Regions from separate parts of the Kitasatospora sp. NPDC056181 genome, predicted to be linked through region 1. Evidence: riboswitches for the same ligand, from Rfam matches in the RefSeq annotation. Region 1 holds a riboswitch; the other holds the start of a gene.
What was found. A riboswitch is a leader RNA that binds a small molecule or an ion and turns the genes downstream of it on or off. The one in region 1 is predicted to bind cobalamin.
Positions count from the first base shown of each region.

Region 2: another riboswitch for cobalamin. It lies ahead of ACFC1F_RS07700 (cobalamin biosynthesis protein); the one in region 1 lies ahead of ACFC1F_RS27035 (CoA-acylating methylmalonate-semialdehyde dehydrogenase).

Region 1 is NZ_JBHJUK010000081.1:25,932-32,997, reverse strand. Features, by position in the region: gene ACFC1F_RS27045 (amidase) at 207-1,943, opposite strand; gene ACFC1F_RS27040 (TetR/AcrR family transcriptional regulator) at 2,086-2,808, shown strand; cobalamin riboswitch at 3,208-3,399, shown strand; gene ACFC1F_RS27035 (CoA-acylating methylmalonate-semialdehyde dehydrogenase) at 3,601-5,100, shown strand; gene ACFC1F_RS27030 (acyl-CoA dehydrogenase family protein) at 5,097-6,245, shown strand; gene ACFC1F_RS27025 (enoyl-CoA hydratase/isomerase family protein) at 6,245-7,066, shown strand, end outside.
Region 2 is NZ_JBHJUK010000012.1:21,232-28,297, forward strand. Features, by position in the region: gene ACFC1F_RS07690 (putative cobaltochelatase) at 1-1,094, opposite strand, end outside; gene ACFC1F_RS07695 (cobyric acid synthase) at 1,087-2,604, opposite strand; gene ACFC1F_RS07700 (cobalamin biosynthesis protein) at 2,601-3,599, opposite strand; cobalamin riboswitch at 3,704-3,834, opposite strand; gene ACFC1F_RS07705 (XRE family transcriptional regulator) at 4,087-4,800, shown strand; gene ACFC1F_RS07710 (alpha/beta hydrolase) at 5,097-6,218, shown strand; gene ACFC1F_RS07715 (hypothetical protein) at 6,498-7,066, shown strand, end outside.

The DNA of each region.
Region 1 (7,066 bases):
CCGAGAGGCCCCGAATCCGTAGCGGATTCACAACCTCGGTGCAGGTTGCGGGCTCACCGGGCATCGACGTGCTTTCGGTGGGCAGCGCCCCGAGCCCTGCCCCCGTGCGCGCGCTGGGCGGCCGCGCGGGGGCAGGCTGCTGGTGGCCGGCCGGTGTCTCGTCGCACCGGCCGGTCCTCGTGTCCGACCCTTCGGACACCCTCAGGTTATTCCGACGCCAGCCGCGGCGTGCGGAGCGGCTCCGTGCGCCGGTTGCCGGTCGCCTCGAAGGCCGCGGCGAGGGCGAGCAGGGCGTTGTCGTCGTAGGCGCGGCCCGCGAAGGTCAGTCCGACGGGCATGCCGGTGTCGGTCATGGTGCCCATGGGCACGGTCACCGTCGGGATGCCGAGGTGGCGGGGCACCAGGTTGCCGTTGGCGACCCAGACGCCGTTGCGCCAGCCGAGGTCGGCGGAGGCCTCGTTCACGTCCATGTCCGCGGGGCCCACGTCGGCGACCGCGGGGAACACCACCGCGTCCAGGCGCAGGTCGTCCATCCACAGCTCCAGGTCGACCCGGCGGGTCTCCTCCAGCCCGCGAAGTCCCTCTTCGAGGTGGGGCATGTCGGTGAAGGAGGCGTACGGGCGCTCGCGCACGAAGCGCGGGTAGTCGCCGATCGTATCGTCGAAGCCGACGTAGCGGTCGGGGAGTTCGCCCTGGTGCTTGGGGAAGATGCGGTCGCCGTCGACCTCGGTCAGGGTGGCGAGCGCGGGGTCGCCGTTGGCCCGCAGGAAGTCGTCCCACGCCCAGGCGGAGAGGTCCTCGATCTCGACCTTGAGGAAGTCGCCGCCGACCAGGCCGCGGGTGGGCAGCGAGGGAGCGGCGGGGCGGTCGGACTCGTAGTTCGACACGACGGGGAAGTCGACCTCGACCACCTCGGCCCCGGCGGCCTCCAGGTCGCGGCGCGCCGCCTCCCACCGGGCGATCACCGAGGGGCGGGTCTCGATCCGCAGGCCGGTCTGGCCGCCGATGCCGCCGTCGGGGTTGGTCCCCGCGCCGGGGTCGGCGTTGATGTACATCCTGGGGACGCCGACGCGCTTGCCGGCGAGCGTGGCGTGCGCCGTCGCCGCGTCCGCGGGAGCGAGTGCCGGGTACGAGGCGGGGCGCACCTGCGACGGTGCGGGCAACGGGATCCACGGCTGCGCGCGCCACAGGTCGCCGCGGGTCTCCGGGTCGTCGGCCACGATGACGTCGAGCAGTTCGAAGAGGTCGGCCATGGTGCGGGTGTGCGGGACGACGACGTCCATGGTCGGGACGAGCGGCCAGTTGCCGCGCACCGAGATCACGCCGCGGCTGGGGGTGTAGGCGCACAGCGCGTTGTACGACGCGGGGGCCCGGCCCGACGACCAGGTCTCCTCGCCGAGGCCGAACGCCCCGAACGACGCCGCGGTCGCAGTTCCCGAGCCGTTGGACGAGCCGGAGCCGTAGGCGCTGGTCAGCCAGTCGGCGCTGTACGGGCTCTCCGCGCGACCGTACACGCCGCGCTGCATGCCGCCGTTCGCCATCGGCGGCATGTTGGTCAGGCCGATGAGCACGGCCCCGCCCGCGCGCAGTCGCTCGATGGCGAACGCGTCGCGCTGGGCGACGAGGTGTTCGAACGCCGGTGAACCGGCCGCCGCCGTCAGGCCCTTCGCGAGGTAGCTGTCCTTCGCGGTGTACGGGATGCCGTCGAGCGGGCCGAGCGTCTCGCCGCGCGCGCGGCGGGCGTCGGAGGCCTCTGCTTCGGCGCGGGCGTCCGGGTTCATCACGACCATCGCGTTGAGTGCGGTGGCGGTTCCGGGTCGGTCGTACGCGTCGATGCGCGCGAGGTACGCGTCGAGCAGGGCGACCGCGGTGGTCTCGCCCTTCTCCAGCGCCGCGCGCAGGTCGGCGATACAGGTCTCCACAACGTCGAATCCGCGCGTCATGCGGGTGCCTCCTGAAGGGTGGGTCGGACAGGCGAACCGCTGGGCGTCGGACCGCGCACACGCGGGCTTCGGGCTCCAGTCGCACTGTCTAGATTTTCAGTCTAGACTACGGATCTAGATCCCCAGAAACCGAGGTGAGGCCATGCCGACGCCAGAGAACGAGCCCACACGGCCGCAGTCCCGCCCCTCACCGAAGAACGCGATCGGGCCCGCGCCGAACGCGGAGCCCGGGGCCACCCCGCAGCCGGCTCTGGCCTCGGTCGACCGGAAGCGTCAGCCCACCGGCGACGAGGCGCGGGGACGGGCGATGCGGGCCGCTATCAGCGCCATCGCCGAGAAGGGCCCCGCAGCCGTGCGGATGTCGGACATCGCCGCGCGGGCCGGCATGAGCACCGGGCACATCCTGTACCACTTCGGCAAGAAGGACCGCCTCCTGCTCGAAGTCCTCGCATGGAGCGAAGCGGACCTCGTGACCCGGTTCCAGCAGGCCGCGGACCAGGCCGCCTCCCCCTCGGAGAAGCTGGCACTGTTCGTCCGCTTCTACCTGCCCCGCCACCAGGGCGACGAACGCTACGCGCTGTGGACGCAGGTGCTGGCCCAGCGCCACGACGACGCCGGCCGGCAGCTCCTCACCGCACTGTCCGACGCCTGGGAAGAGCACCTGGAAGCCATCCTTCTCGAAGGCCGGGCCCTGGGGCAGTTCGCCGACGTGGATCCGTCCGAGTTCGTCATCAGGGCCGTGGCCATGCTCAACGGGCTGTCCGGAGACGTGATGTTCGGACGCCCGCGCTGGCAGCACGCCTCCGCGCACACGTTCGCCCTTTCCGCTCTCGAACGGGAACTGCGGCCGACCGGTCGGGCGTGACGGGTCGACGACGGAGACGCGGCCCGCTGGATCGGCAAGAGCGCGGCCGGCCGGCCGCCCTGCCGGCCCGAGCCCCAGCACCCGGCCCCGGCCCTCACCCTTACTGAGGCTGCCGCCGACGGTGACCACCCGGCGGCCGCACCGCCGGCGCGGCGCCCGGGCGGGTGGAAGTGCCCAGCCGACCGGGCGCGCCCATGATCCGGGTGGCGGGCCGGGGCATGCGTCCGGGGGCCGTCTCGGCCGAGCGGGTCCGAGGAGGGCGGCATCCATCCCGACGGCACGTCAGGCTGTCGCCAGGGGCCGTGCCCACCTGTGCTCCGCGTCGATCGCACCACCCGGGCGGTGCTCGGCGCAGTGGGATCCCGATGGCGCGACGCGAACCCGGACCTCTGGACTTACTAGGACGTCCAACTATATGGTCGATGACAGGTCCGCGGTGTCAGGGAAGCCGGTGTGAGTCCGGCACGGTCCCGCCACTGTGACCGGGGAGTTCGTCCTCGCAGATGAAGGCCACTGGCAGCCAGCCGGGAAGGCCCGGGGGCGCGCGGTGATCCGGGAGTCAGGATACCGGCCGCGGGTGGTTCGTGTTTTCCACGAGGATGGAGACGACACGCATGACTCCGGGCTGCTGTTCCCGTTCCGCTGCCGTGCTGCCGACCGTCAGGTGCCACCGCGCCTGACGGTAGGTCAACAACGCCATTTCGCGACGACGCATGACCGTGCGCCCGATCGCCGGCGATGGCGCTGCTCTCCATTCCTCCTCTCCCCAACCCTGTCGAGAGAAGGAACCCGATGGTCCGAGAACTGACCCACTTCATCGCCGGCAAGCGCACCGCCGGCACGTCCGGCCGCTTCGGCGACGTGTACGACCCCAACACCGGCCGGGTGCAGGCCCGGGTGCCGCTGGCCGACCGCGCCGAGGTCGAGGCGGTGATCGCCGACGCCGCGCAGGCCCAGCCCGCGTGGGCGGCCTGGAATCCCCAGCGGCGGGCGCGCGTCCTGCTGCGCTTCCTGCAGCTGGTCGAGCTGGAGAAGGAGGAGCTGGCCAGGCTGCTCTCCGCCGAGCACGGAAAGACCGTGGCCGACGCCCACGGCGACATCCAACGCGGCCTGGAGGTCGTGGAGTTCGCCGCCGGGATCCCGCACCTGTTGAAGGGCGAGTTCACCGACAACGCCGGCACCGGCATCGACGTGTACTCGATGCGCCAGCCGCTCGGCGTGGTCGCCGGCATCACGCCGTTCAACTTCCCGGCGATGATCCCGCTCTGGAAGGCCGCGCCCGCGCTGGCCTGCGGCAACGCCTTCGTCCTCAAGCCCTCCGAGCGCGACCCCTCGGTGCCGCTGCGGCTGGCCGAGCTGTTCCTGGAGGCCGGGCTGCCGCCGGGCGTGCTCAACGTGGTCAACGGCGGAAAGGAGGCGGTGGACACCCTGCTGGGGGACCCGCGGGTGGAGGCGGTCGGCTTCGTCGGATCCACCCCGATCGCGCAGTACGTGTACGCGACGGCCGCCGCCCACGGGAAGCGGGCGCAGTGCTTCGGCGGTGCGAAGAACCACATGATCGTGATGCCGGACGCCGACCTCGACCAGGCGGCCGACGCGCTGATCGGAGCCGGCTACGGCTCGGCCGGTGAGCGGTGCATGGCGATCTCGGTGGCGGTCCCGGTGGGGGAGGAGACCGCGGACGCCCTGGTGGCGAAACTGGTCGAGCGGATCGCCGCACTGAAGGTCGGGCGCTCGGACGACCCGGCGGCCGACTTCGGGCCGCTGGTCGGACGCGACGCCCTGGACCGGGTGCGCGGCCACCTGGACCTCGGGGTCGCGGAGGGAGCCGAACTCGTCGTGGACGGGCGGGACTTCCGGCTGGATGGCCACGAGGACGGCTTCTTCCTCGGCGCCTCGCTGTTCGACCGGGTCACGTCGGACATGCGGATCCACCGGGAGGAGATCTTCGGGCCCGTCCTGACCGTGGTGCGTGCCGCCGACTACGAGGAGGCTCTGCGGCTGCCCAGCGAGCACGAGTTCGGCAACGGTGTCGCGATCTACACCCGGGACGGCGACACCGCCCGGGACTTCGCCCGCCGGGTGAACACCGGCATGGTCGGGGTCAACGTGCCGATCCCGGTGCCGATCGCGTACCACACCTTCGGTGGCTGGAAGCGCTCCGCGTTCGGCGACCTCAACCAGCACGGGCCTGATTCGATCCGCTTCTACACCCGCACCCGCACCGTCACCTCGCGCTGGCCCTCCGGGGTCAAGGAGGGCGCGAGCTTCACCATGCCGACGATGGGATGAGCGCCGTGCACGACCTCACCGAGGATCAGCGCGCCATCGCGGACACGACGAGGGCCTTCGCCCGCGAGCACCTCGCCCCGAACGCGGTCGAGTGGGACCAGACCAAGCACTTCCCCGTTGACGTGCTTCGCAAGGCGGCGGATGTCGGCCTGGCCGGCGTCTACGTCCGTGAGGAGTCCGGTGGCTCCGGACTCACCCGCGCCGACGGCGTCCTCGTCTTCGAGGCGCTGGCGACCGGCTGCCCGTCCATCGCCGCCTACCTGTCCATCCACAACATGGTCGCCTGGATGATCGACCGCTACGGCGACGACGCCCAGCGCGCCCGCTGGCTGCCCGGCCTCTGCGCGGCCGAACAACTCGGCAGCTACTGCCTCACCGAGCCCGGTGCGGGCTCGGATGCCGCGGCACTGACCACGCGGGCCCGCTGGGACGGTGACCACTGGATCCTCGACGGCGTCAAGCAGTTCGTCTCGGGTGCGGGAGCCTCGCAGGTGTACGTGGTGATGGCCCGCACCGGTGGACCGGGGGCAGGCGGGGTCTCCGCGTTCGTCGTGGAACGCGGAGACCCGGGGGTCTCCTTCGGGCCGAACGAGAACAAGATGGGCTGGAACGCGCAGCCGACCCGGCAGGTGCGGCTGGACGGTGTCCGGCTGCCCGCCGACCGGCTCCTCGGGGCCGGGGGCGAGGGCTTCCGGATCGCCATGAAAGGGCTGAACGGCGGCCGGCTCGGCATCGCCGCCTGCTCCCTCGGCGGCGCGCAGGACGCCCTGGAGAGGGCCACCGGTTACTTGGCCGACCGCGAGGCGTTCGGCGCCCGGCTGCTGCACGCCCAGGCCCTGCAGTTCCGACTCGCCGACATGGCCACCGAGTTGGAGGCGGCCAGGTCGCTGCTCTGGCGGGCCGCGACCGCCCTGGACCGGGGCGATCCCCGGGCGCCGCAGCTGTGCGCGATGGCCAAGCGCTACGCCACCGACACCGGCTTCGAGGTCGCCAACGCCGCGCTCCAACTGCACGGCGGCTACGGCTACCTGGCCGAGTACGGCATCGAGAAGATCGTCCGAGACCTGCGGGTGCACCAGATCCTGGAAGGAACCAACGAGATCATGCGCGTCATCGTCGCCCGCGGCCTGACCGGAGCCGCGTGATGACCGGGAACACCGTCGACGAGGTCCTCGTCCAGCGCGAGGGCAGGGCCGGCCTGATCGTCCTCAACCGCCCCGCGGCCCTGAACGCCCTCACCCACGGCATGGTGCGGAGGATCTCCGAAGCCCTGGACTCCTGGGAGGAGGACGAGAGGGTCGAATCCGTCGTCGTCACCGGCGCCGGCGAGCGGGCCTTCTGCGCCGGCGGCGACATCGTCGCCATCCACCGCGCCGCCACCGGCGGCGACCCGGGCGCCGTCGAGGAGTTCTGGCGGGACGAGTACCGCCTCAACGCCCGGATCGCCCGCTACTCCAAGCCCTATGTCGCGCTCATGAGCGGCATCGTGATGGGCGGCGGGGTTGGCGTTTCCGCCCACGGCAGCGTCCGGATCGTCACCGAGACCACGCGCATCGCCATGCCCGAGGCCGGCATCGGCTTCGTTCCGGACGTGGGTGGCACCTACCTGCTCGCTCTTGCACCGGGCGAGTTGGGCACCCACCTCGCCTTGACCGCGGGATCCGTCGGTGCCGCCGACGCGCTGCTGTGCGGGCTCGGCGACCACTTCGTCCCTGCCGAGCGGCTGGCCGCGTTGCTGGACGACCTCGCCGAACTGCCCGTGCACGATGCCCTCGAACGGCACGTCCAGGCGGCGCCCGCCGGGGTGCTGGAGGGACAGCGGGCGTGGATCGACGGCTGCTACGCCGCCGACACCGTCGAGGAGATCCTCGGCCGGCTGCGGGAGAGCGGCGAACCCGAGGCCAAGAAGGCCGCCGACCGGATCGCTGCGAACTCTCCTGCCGCCGTGAAGGCCACGCTGGCGGCC
Region 2 (7,066 bases), on a different contig from region 1:
TCGTCCTCGGGCCCGTCGCCCTCCGGCTCCCCGGGCCGAGGGTCCTCGCCCTCCGGTTCCCCGGACTGCGGCACCTCCGGCTGGGCGTGCTCCTCCAGCGTCCGCTCCAGCTGCTCCTCGTCCAGCCCCGGCGCGTCGAAGGGGTTGCGACGGCGGCGGTGCGGCAGTGCCAGCCGGGCGGCCTGGCGGACGTCCTCCTCCAGCACCTCGGTGCGCCCCGCCCAGGCGGCCAGGGCGACGGCGGTGCGCGCCATCACGATGTCCGCACGCAGCCCGTCCACCTCGAACGCCGCGCAGACGGCGGTGATCTGACGCAGCGCCACATCGGTGAGCCCGACCTTCGGCAGCAGCTCGCGGGCGGCGGTGATCCGCAGCGCGAGCTCCCGCTCGTCCTCGGCGAACCGCGCGGCGAAGCCGGCCGGGTCGGCGTCGTACGCCAGCCGGCGGCGGACCACCTCGGCGCGCTCCGCCGGGTCGCGGGTGGCGGCGATCTCGACGGTCAGGCCGAACCGGTCGAGCAACTGCGGCCGCAGCTCGCCCTCCTCCGGGTTCATCGTGCCGACCAGCAGGAACCTCGCCGCGTGCCGCACCGAGACGCCCTCGCGCTCGACGTAGGAGCGGCCCATCGCGGCGGCGTCCAGCAGCAGGTCCACCACGTGGTCCTGGAGCAGGTTGACCTCGTCGATGTAGAGCACGCCGCGGTGCGCCTGGGCCAGCAGCCCCGGCTCGTACGCCTTGACGCCCTCGGCGAGCGCCCGCTCCAGGTCGAGCGAGCCGACGATCCGGTCCTCGGAGACGCCGACCGGCAACTCGACCAGCCGGGCCGGGCGTTCGGACGAGGCGCCGCCGGCGTGCGGGCCGTCCGGGCAGTGCGGGTCCGGCGCGCCCGGGTCGCAGGCGAAGCGGCAGCCGTCGACGGTGGCGATGGACGGCAGCAGGCCGGCCAGCGCGCGCACCATGGTCGACTTGGCGGTGCCCTTCTCGCCGCGCACCAGCACGCCGCCGACGGCCGGGGAGACCGCGTTGAGCAGCAGCCCGAGCCGCAGGTCGGCCATGCCGACGATCGCGGTGAAGGGGTAGCGGACGTCACTCATGATTCTCCAAGGGGGCCCCGGGCGGAAGGAACGGCAGCGAACCCGCGGCCGGCACCCCGCCCTCGATCAGCTTCCACAGCGCGTCGGTGTCCGCGTGCTCCTCGATCAGGTCGCCCAGCCGGTCGAGCCGGGCCTCGCGCGCCTCGGCGAACAAGACGTCCGGCGCGGGCGTGAACGCCCGGCCCGACAACCCGGCCACCTCGCGCAGCAGTTCGCGCCGGAACCCGTCGTTCTCCAGCGCGCCGTGCCAGGTCGTCCCCCAGACCGAGCCCACCCGGCAGCCGTCCAGGAAGGCCTCGCCGCCCTCCACCGCGACGATCCCGTGGTGGATCTCGTACCCCTCGACGCGCTGCCCGTACGCCTCGCCGACCGGCCGGCCGAGCACCTTCTCGGCGCCGAACCGGACGTGCGTGGGCAGCAGCCCGAGGCCGTCGACGGCGCCGGCCTTCGACTCGACCTCGTCCACGATCTCCCGCGCCAGCATCTGGTAGCCGCCGCAGACCCCGAGGACCGGCAGCCCCGCCGCCGCCCGCGCCTTGATCGCCGGCTCCAGGCCGCGCTCGCGCAGCCAGGCGAGGTCGGCGACGGTGGCCCGGGTGCCGGGCAGCACGACCAGGTCGGCGTCGGCCAGCTCCTCGGGCCGGGTGGCCCAGCGGACCAGGACGCCCGGCTCCTGGGCCAGCGCGTCCAGGTCGGTGAAGTTGGAAAGCCGGGGGAAGCGCACCACGGCCACCCGCAGCACGTCCGCGCCGAGCGGCCCGCGCCCGGCGGTCCGGTCGACCACGGTCGACAGGTCGAGCGAGTCCTCGGCGTCCAGCCAGAGGTCCGGCAGCATCGGCAGGGTGCCCAGCACCGGGCGGCCGGTCAGCTCGCGCAGCATCTCCAGGCCGGGCGCGAGCAGCCGCGCGTCGCCCCGGAACTTGTTGACGAACCAGCCGGCCACGTGCCGCTGGTCCTCCGCCGAGAGCAGTGCCAGCGTCCCGTACATCGCGGCGAACACCCCGCCGCGGTCGATGTCGCCGACCACCACGACGGGTAGTCCGGCGGCGGTCGCCAGGCCCATGTTGGCGATGTCGCGGTCGCGCAGGTTGATCTCGGCGGGCGAGCCGGCGCCCTCGCAGACCACCACGTCGTAGCGGCGGCGCAGGTCGGCCAGGCACTCCAGGGCGCGCTCCAGCAGGACGGGCTTGCGCTCGCGGTAGTCCAGCGCGCCGACCTCGGCGACGGGTCTGCCGAGCAGCACCACCTGGCTGCGGCCGTCCGCGCCCGGCTTGAGCAGCACCGGGTTCATCGCCGCCTCGGGCTCCACCTTGGCGGCCTGGGCCTGCATCGCCTGGGCACGGCCGATCTCGGCGCCGTCGGCGGTGACGAAGGAGTTCAGCGACATGTTCTGCGCCTTGAACGGCGCGACGCCGACACCCTGGCGGGCCAGCCAGCGGCAGATGCCCGCGGTGACCACGCTCTTGCCCGCGTCCGAGGTCGTTCCGGCGACCAGCAGTGCGTTGCTCATGCCTTTCCCCTCCTGAGGGCCGCCCGGAGCAGCAGGTGCCCGGCGACGGTCGTACCCAGCGCCAGCGCGCCCACCCTCCGGGACAGCACACAGGCCCGCTCGATGTCGTCCACCCCGACCGGCCGCAGCTCCCCGCCCAGCACCGGCCGGTGCTCGACCCTTCCCCAGCCCTCGGCCGGGGGGACCCCCGGCCCGGGGGAGGCCCCGTCCCCGTACCGCAGGGTGCCGCCGAGGCGGACGCCGACCGCGCCGGCGAAGGCCGACTCGGCCTGGCCCGCGTTGGGGCTCGGGTGTGCGGAGCCGTCCCGCCGCCAGACCCGCCAGGCGGTCCGGGGCTCGGGCGCGGCGGCCACCGTCAGCAGGGCGGTCAGCCGGGCGCCGGGCCAGCCCGCCACGTCGTCCAGCCGGGCCGAGGCCCAGCCGAACCGGGCGTGCCGCGGCGAGCGGTGGCCGACCATCGCGTCCAGGGTGTTGACGGCCCGGAACGCCAGCAGCCCGGGTGTGCCCGCGACCGCGCCCCAGACCAGCGCGTTGACCACGGCGTCGGCGGTGTTCTCGGCGACCGACTCGACCACCGCGCGGGCGATCTGCTGCTCGTCCAGCGCGCTCGGGTCGCGCCCGCACAGGTGCGGCAGCCGCTCGCGGGCCGCCGTCAGGTCCCCCGCGGCGAGCGAGCGGCCGATGGTCCGGGCCTCGCGGGTCAGCGAGGTGCCGCCGAGCACCGTCCAGGTCGCGGCGGCGGCCAGCGCGGCCCGCCCCGCCGGGCGGCGGCCGAGGACGCGCTCGGCGGCCACCGCACCGGCGGCGACGGCGCCCACGCAGAGTGCGGTGTAGGCGGTGCCGACGGCCCGGTCGTCGCGCCAGAGCCGCTTCTCCAGCCGGCCGGCCGTACTGCCGAAGACGGCCACCGGGTGGCCGCGGCGCGGGTCGGCGAACCGGGCGTCGGCGAGGTACCCCGCGACGGCGCCCACGGCGAAGGCCGCGGCGCGGGTCAGCGGGCGCACGACGGACAGCAGAGGGCTCGGAAGGTCGGGGCAGCCTGCATCGCGTGCGTGTCCTCACTCAGGGTCCGCGCCCTGGATCGACGTACCGGGGGCGAGAGTCTCCTGGCTTCCGGGTCGGACGCACCCCCGGGCCTTCCAGCGGCTTCTGACGGCCCGCCGTGGCTGTTCCGAACGTGCTCCCCGGTGACAGTGGCGGGACCGCGCCGGACTCGCACCGGCTTCCTCTGCATGCCTCCGTATTGGCTGAAGGATCCCATCACGCGGCCGAACCGCGAGTCAACCAAGGTCACGGAGGGGTTGGTCACACGGTCTGCACGGTTCCCGCCCCGGTTTCGGCCCCGTCGCTACCTCTGATCATCACCCCCCGCAGGGGCATGACAGCCTGTGTGATCGTCCAGCGGCATGTAGACCCCTACAGCGGTGCTTCGTGCGTTCGGCGGCTGGGGCACCGAACCACCAGCCCCTACCGTCGGGTCCCATGCGACGCAGACAGCCCCCCGCCGTCCCTCCGGTGCCCTTTTCGCCCGCGGCCGCCCGCGCGCACCGCGCCGGCCTCGGCCTGACCCCGGAACAGGTGGTCGAGGGCATGGCCGCGCACGGGGTCCGGCTGGTGCCCGCCCACGTGCTCGGCTGGGAGGGCGGCGAGCTGCGCCCCGCCGAGGAGGAGTTCATCGCGCTGGCCCGCGCCCTCTGGTGCCCGCCGGCCCAGCTGATGGGGGTCCGCCCGGCCCGGCTGCGGGACTTCCGGGTCGCCCGCGAGCTCGGCCAGGAGAACGCCGCCCGCCGGATCGGCATGCCGCTGCCGCACTACCAGCGGGCCGAGGCCACCGACCGCTGGGACGGCGACGAGGAGCAGACCCACGCGCTCGCCCGGGTGCTCGGCCTGACACTGCGCGAGCTGGTCGCGGTGACGGGCCGTCGGGACGAGCTGGACCAGCGGCTGCGGCAGTGCGTGGACGGCCGCTGGCAGGCGCAGGTCCGGGCGATCGGCCGGATCGTGCCGGTGCACGAGGAGGACCTCGCCGCCGTGCTGGCGGTGCTGCAGAACGAGAACCAGGTCTCCTCCCACTGGGGCGCGGGCAGCTGGGGCTCCCCGGCCCCGGCGGCGCGGCACTCCGCGGGGCGGGAGCAGCCGCTCGACGAGCGGTTCTGGGAGCTGCTCGGCCGGCGGGACACCGAGATCCCGGTCTGACCGGAGGGCCGCACCCCGCGGCGACGCCGCGCCGAGGTGAAGCCGTGTCGAGGTGCCGAGGTGAAGCCGGGCCAGGTGCCGAGACGATGCCGTGCCGAGGTGACCCCGTCCCGGTGCGGCCGGTGCTCCTCGGCGTGACGGGCGTCCCGGTGGGTCCCGGTGGGTCCCGGTGCGGCCCGGGGGCCCGGTGTGGCCCGGTGTGACCCGGACGGCCGTGTCCGGTGGCCGGCCGCCGCCTCCGCGAGTGGACTGGTGGGCACACTGCCCAGTCCGCGACCTACAGAGCGGGGAGCGATATGCGTTGGGGAACCGCAGCCGTCGTGGCGGCCGCCGCCATCGGTGCCGGTGCCGGGGCCGCCGTGCTGGTCATCGGCCGGAGGGCGTCCGAGCGGATGGTCCACCGGGTGAAGGCCCCGGGCCGACCCGCCGGCCCCGTCCTGGTCAAGGCCCTCGCCTCCGGGCGCGTCACCTTCACCCGCAGTCCGGAGAGCATCCGCCCCGGCCGCTGGGCCGTCGAGTGGGGGGACGGCGGGCACGCCGTGGTCGAGGAGGTCCTGCACGAGGACGCGCAGGGCGTCACCCGGCGGCTGGTCCGCGCCGACCGCGGCACCCTGACCTCCGGCACCGTGGTCCGTTTCACCCCCCGCGTCCACACGGGCGACCCGACCACCGCCCTCGGCCTGCCGTTCTCCGAGACCGCCGCCGCGGGCGAGCTGGGCGCCCTGCCCGCGTGGTACCTGGACGGCAAGCGCGGCACCTGGGTCGTCCTGGTCCACGGCTCCGGCGCCGACCGGCAGCAGGTCCTCCCGGTGCTCCCGCTGCTGGACCGGCTCGGCCTGCCCGCTCTCGCCGTCACCTACCGCGGCGACGCGGGCGCCCCCGCCTCCCCCGACGGGCTCGACCACTTCGGCGAGACCGAGTGGCGGGACGTCGAGGCGGCCGTGCGGCTCGCCCTGGACAGCGGCGCCGGGAGGGTCGTCCTCTACGGCTGGTCGCTCGGCGCCACGATCGCCCTGCAGACCGCCGCCCGGTCCGCCTGGGCCTCCTCGGTCAGCAGTCTGATCCTGGACTCGCCCGTTCTCGACCTGCCCGCCACCGCCCGCCGGGGCGCCGCCCGCTCCGGCTACCGCGGCACCGCCGCCGAGCTCGGCGCCCTGGCGGTGGAGGGACGGACCGGCGTCGACCTGGCCGACTTCGCCCGGATCGCGGACGGTACCGACCTTCGGGTGCCGACCCTCGTCCTGCACGGCCCCGACGACCCCGTGGCGCCCTGGCGGGCCGCCGCGCGGCTGGCCGGGCGCCGCTCCGACGTGGTCAGCCTCCAGCCGGTCCCCGGCGGCGACCACGCCGCCCTCTGGAACGCCGACCCCGCCCGCTACGAGGAGCAGCTCCGCCGCTGGCTCACACCGTTCCTCTAGCCCACCGTTCCTCCGGCCCCAGGTGGCCCTCCGCCCCCTCCCGTGACCGCCGGGCGGCCGCCCCCGGTGTCCCTGACATGATCACGACATACAGATCCGGCCAGGCGGTTTGGCCTCTGTTGCCCGATCTTGTGGACCCCCCGCGCCCGCCTCCCGGAGCCCGCGGCGAACCGGATGTGACAGATGGCCGGTACAAGGGGAAGACTGCACGACGTGACGTCTCGGAACCCGCGCGACCGTGATGCCCCGCTCCCGCCGACGATCGGTTCCGGTGCGACGGTGACCCGTCTCCCCGGAACGGCCTACCGCCCCGCCGGCGCCCGGCCGGGCACCGGCGTACCCCGCCGACGAGGCCCCGCACCCGCCCCCGGCCGCGGCCGGGTCCCGGTGCCCGAGGGCTTCCCCGCTCCTGCCGAGCTCGCCCCGCTGGCCCGCCGGATGCTGGTCGACGCCGTCCGCATCGCCCGCTGGGCCGGCGAACTCTCCGAGGTCGACAAGCGCGGCGAGCTGCTCCCCGAGGACGCCCGCGCCGCCGGCCGCGCGCTGGCCATGACGGTCGGTGCCGCCGCCAACGCGTGGGGCCAGGCCCTGCTCGTCGGCCTGGTCGAGGCCAGGGACGGCGGCGCCGCCCCCGGCTGGCGCCTGCACGCCTGGGAACACGACGACGAGGCCGTGGTCCGCGGCTGGTCGGCGCTGTTCGACGCCTGGACGCTGCTCGCCCCGGTACCGCCGGCCGCCCTGCGCGGCGTCTTCGCGATGCTCGCCGGGCAGGCCGTCGACCAGGCGCCGCAGTTGCTCTCCTTCCTGCACCTGGTGGCCGGCCCGGTCGCCGACAGCGAGCTGCTGGA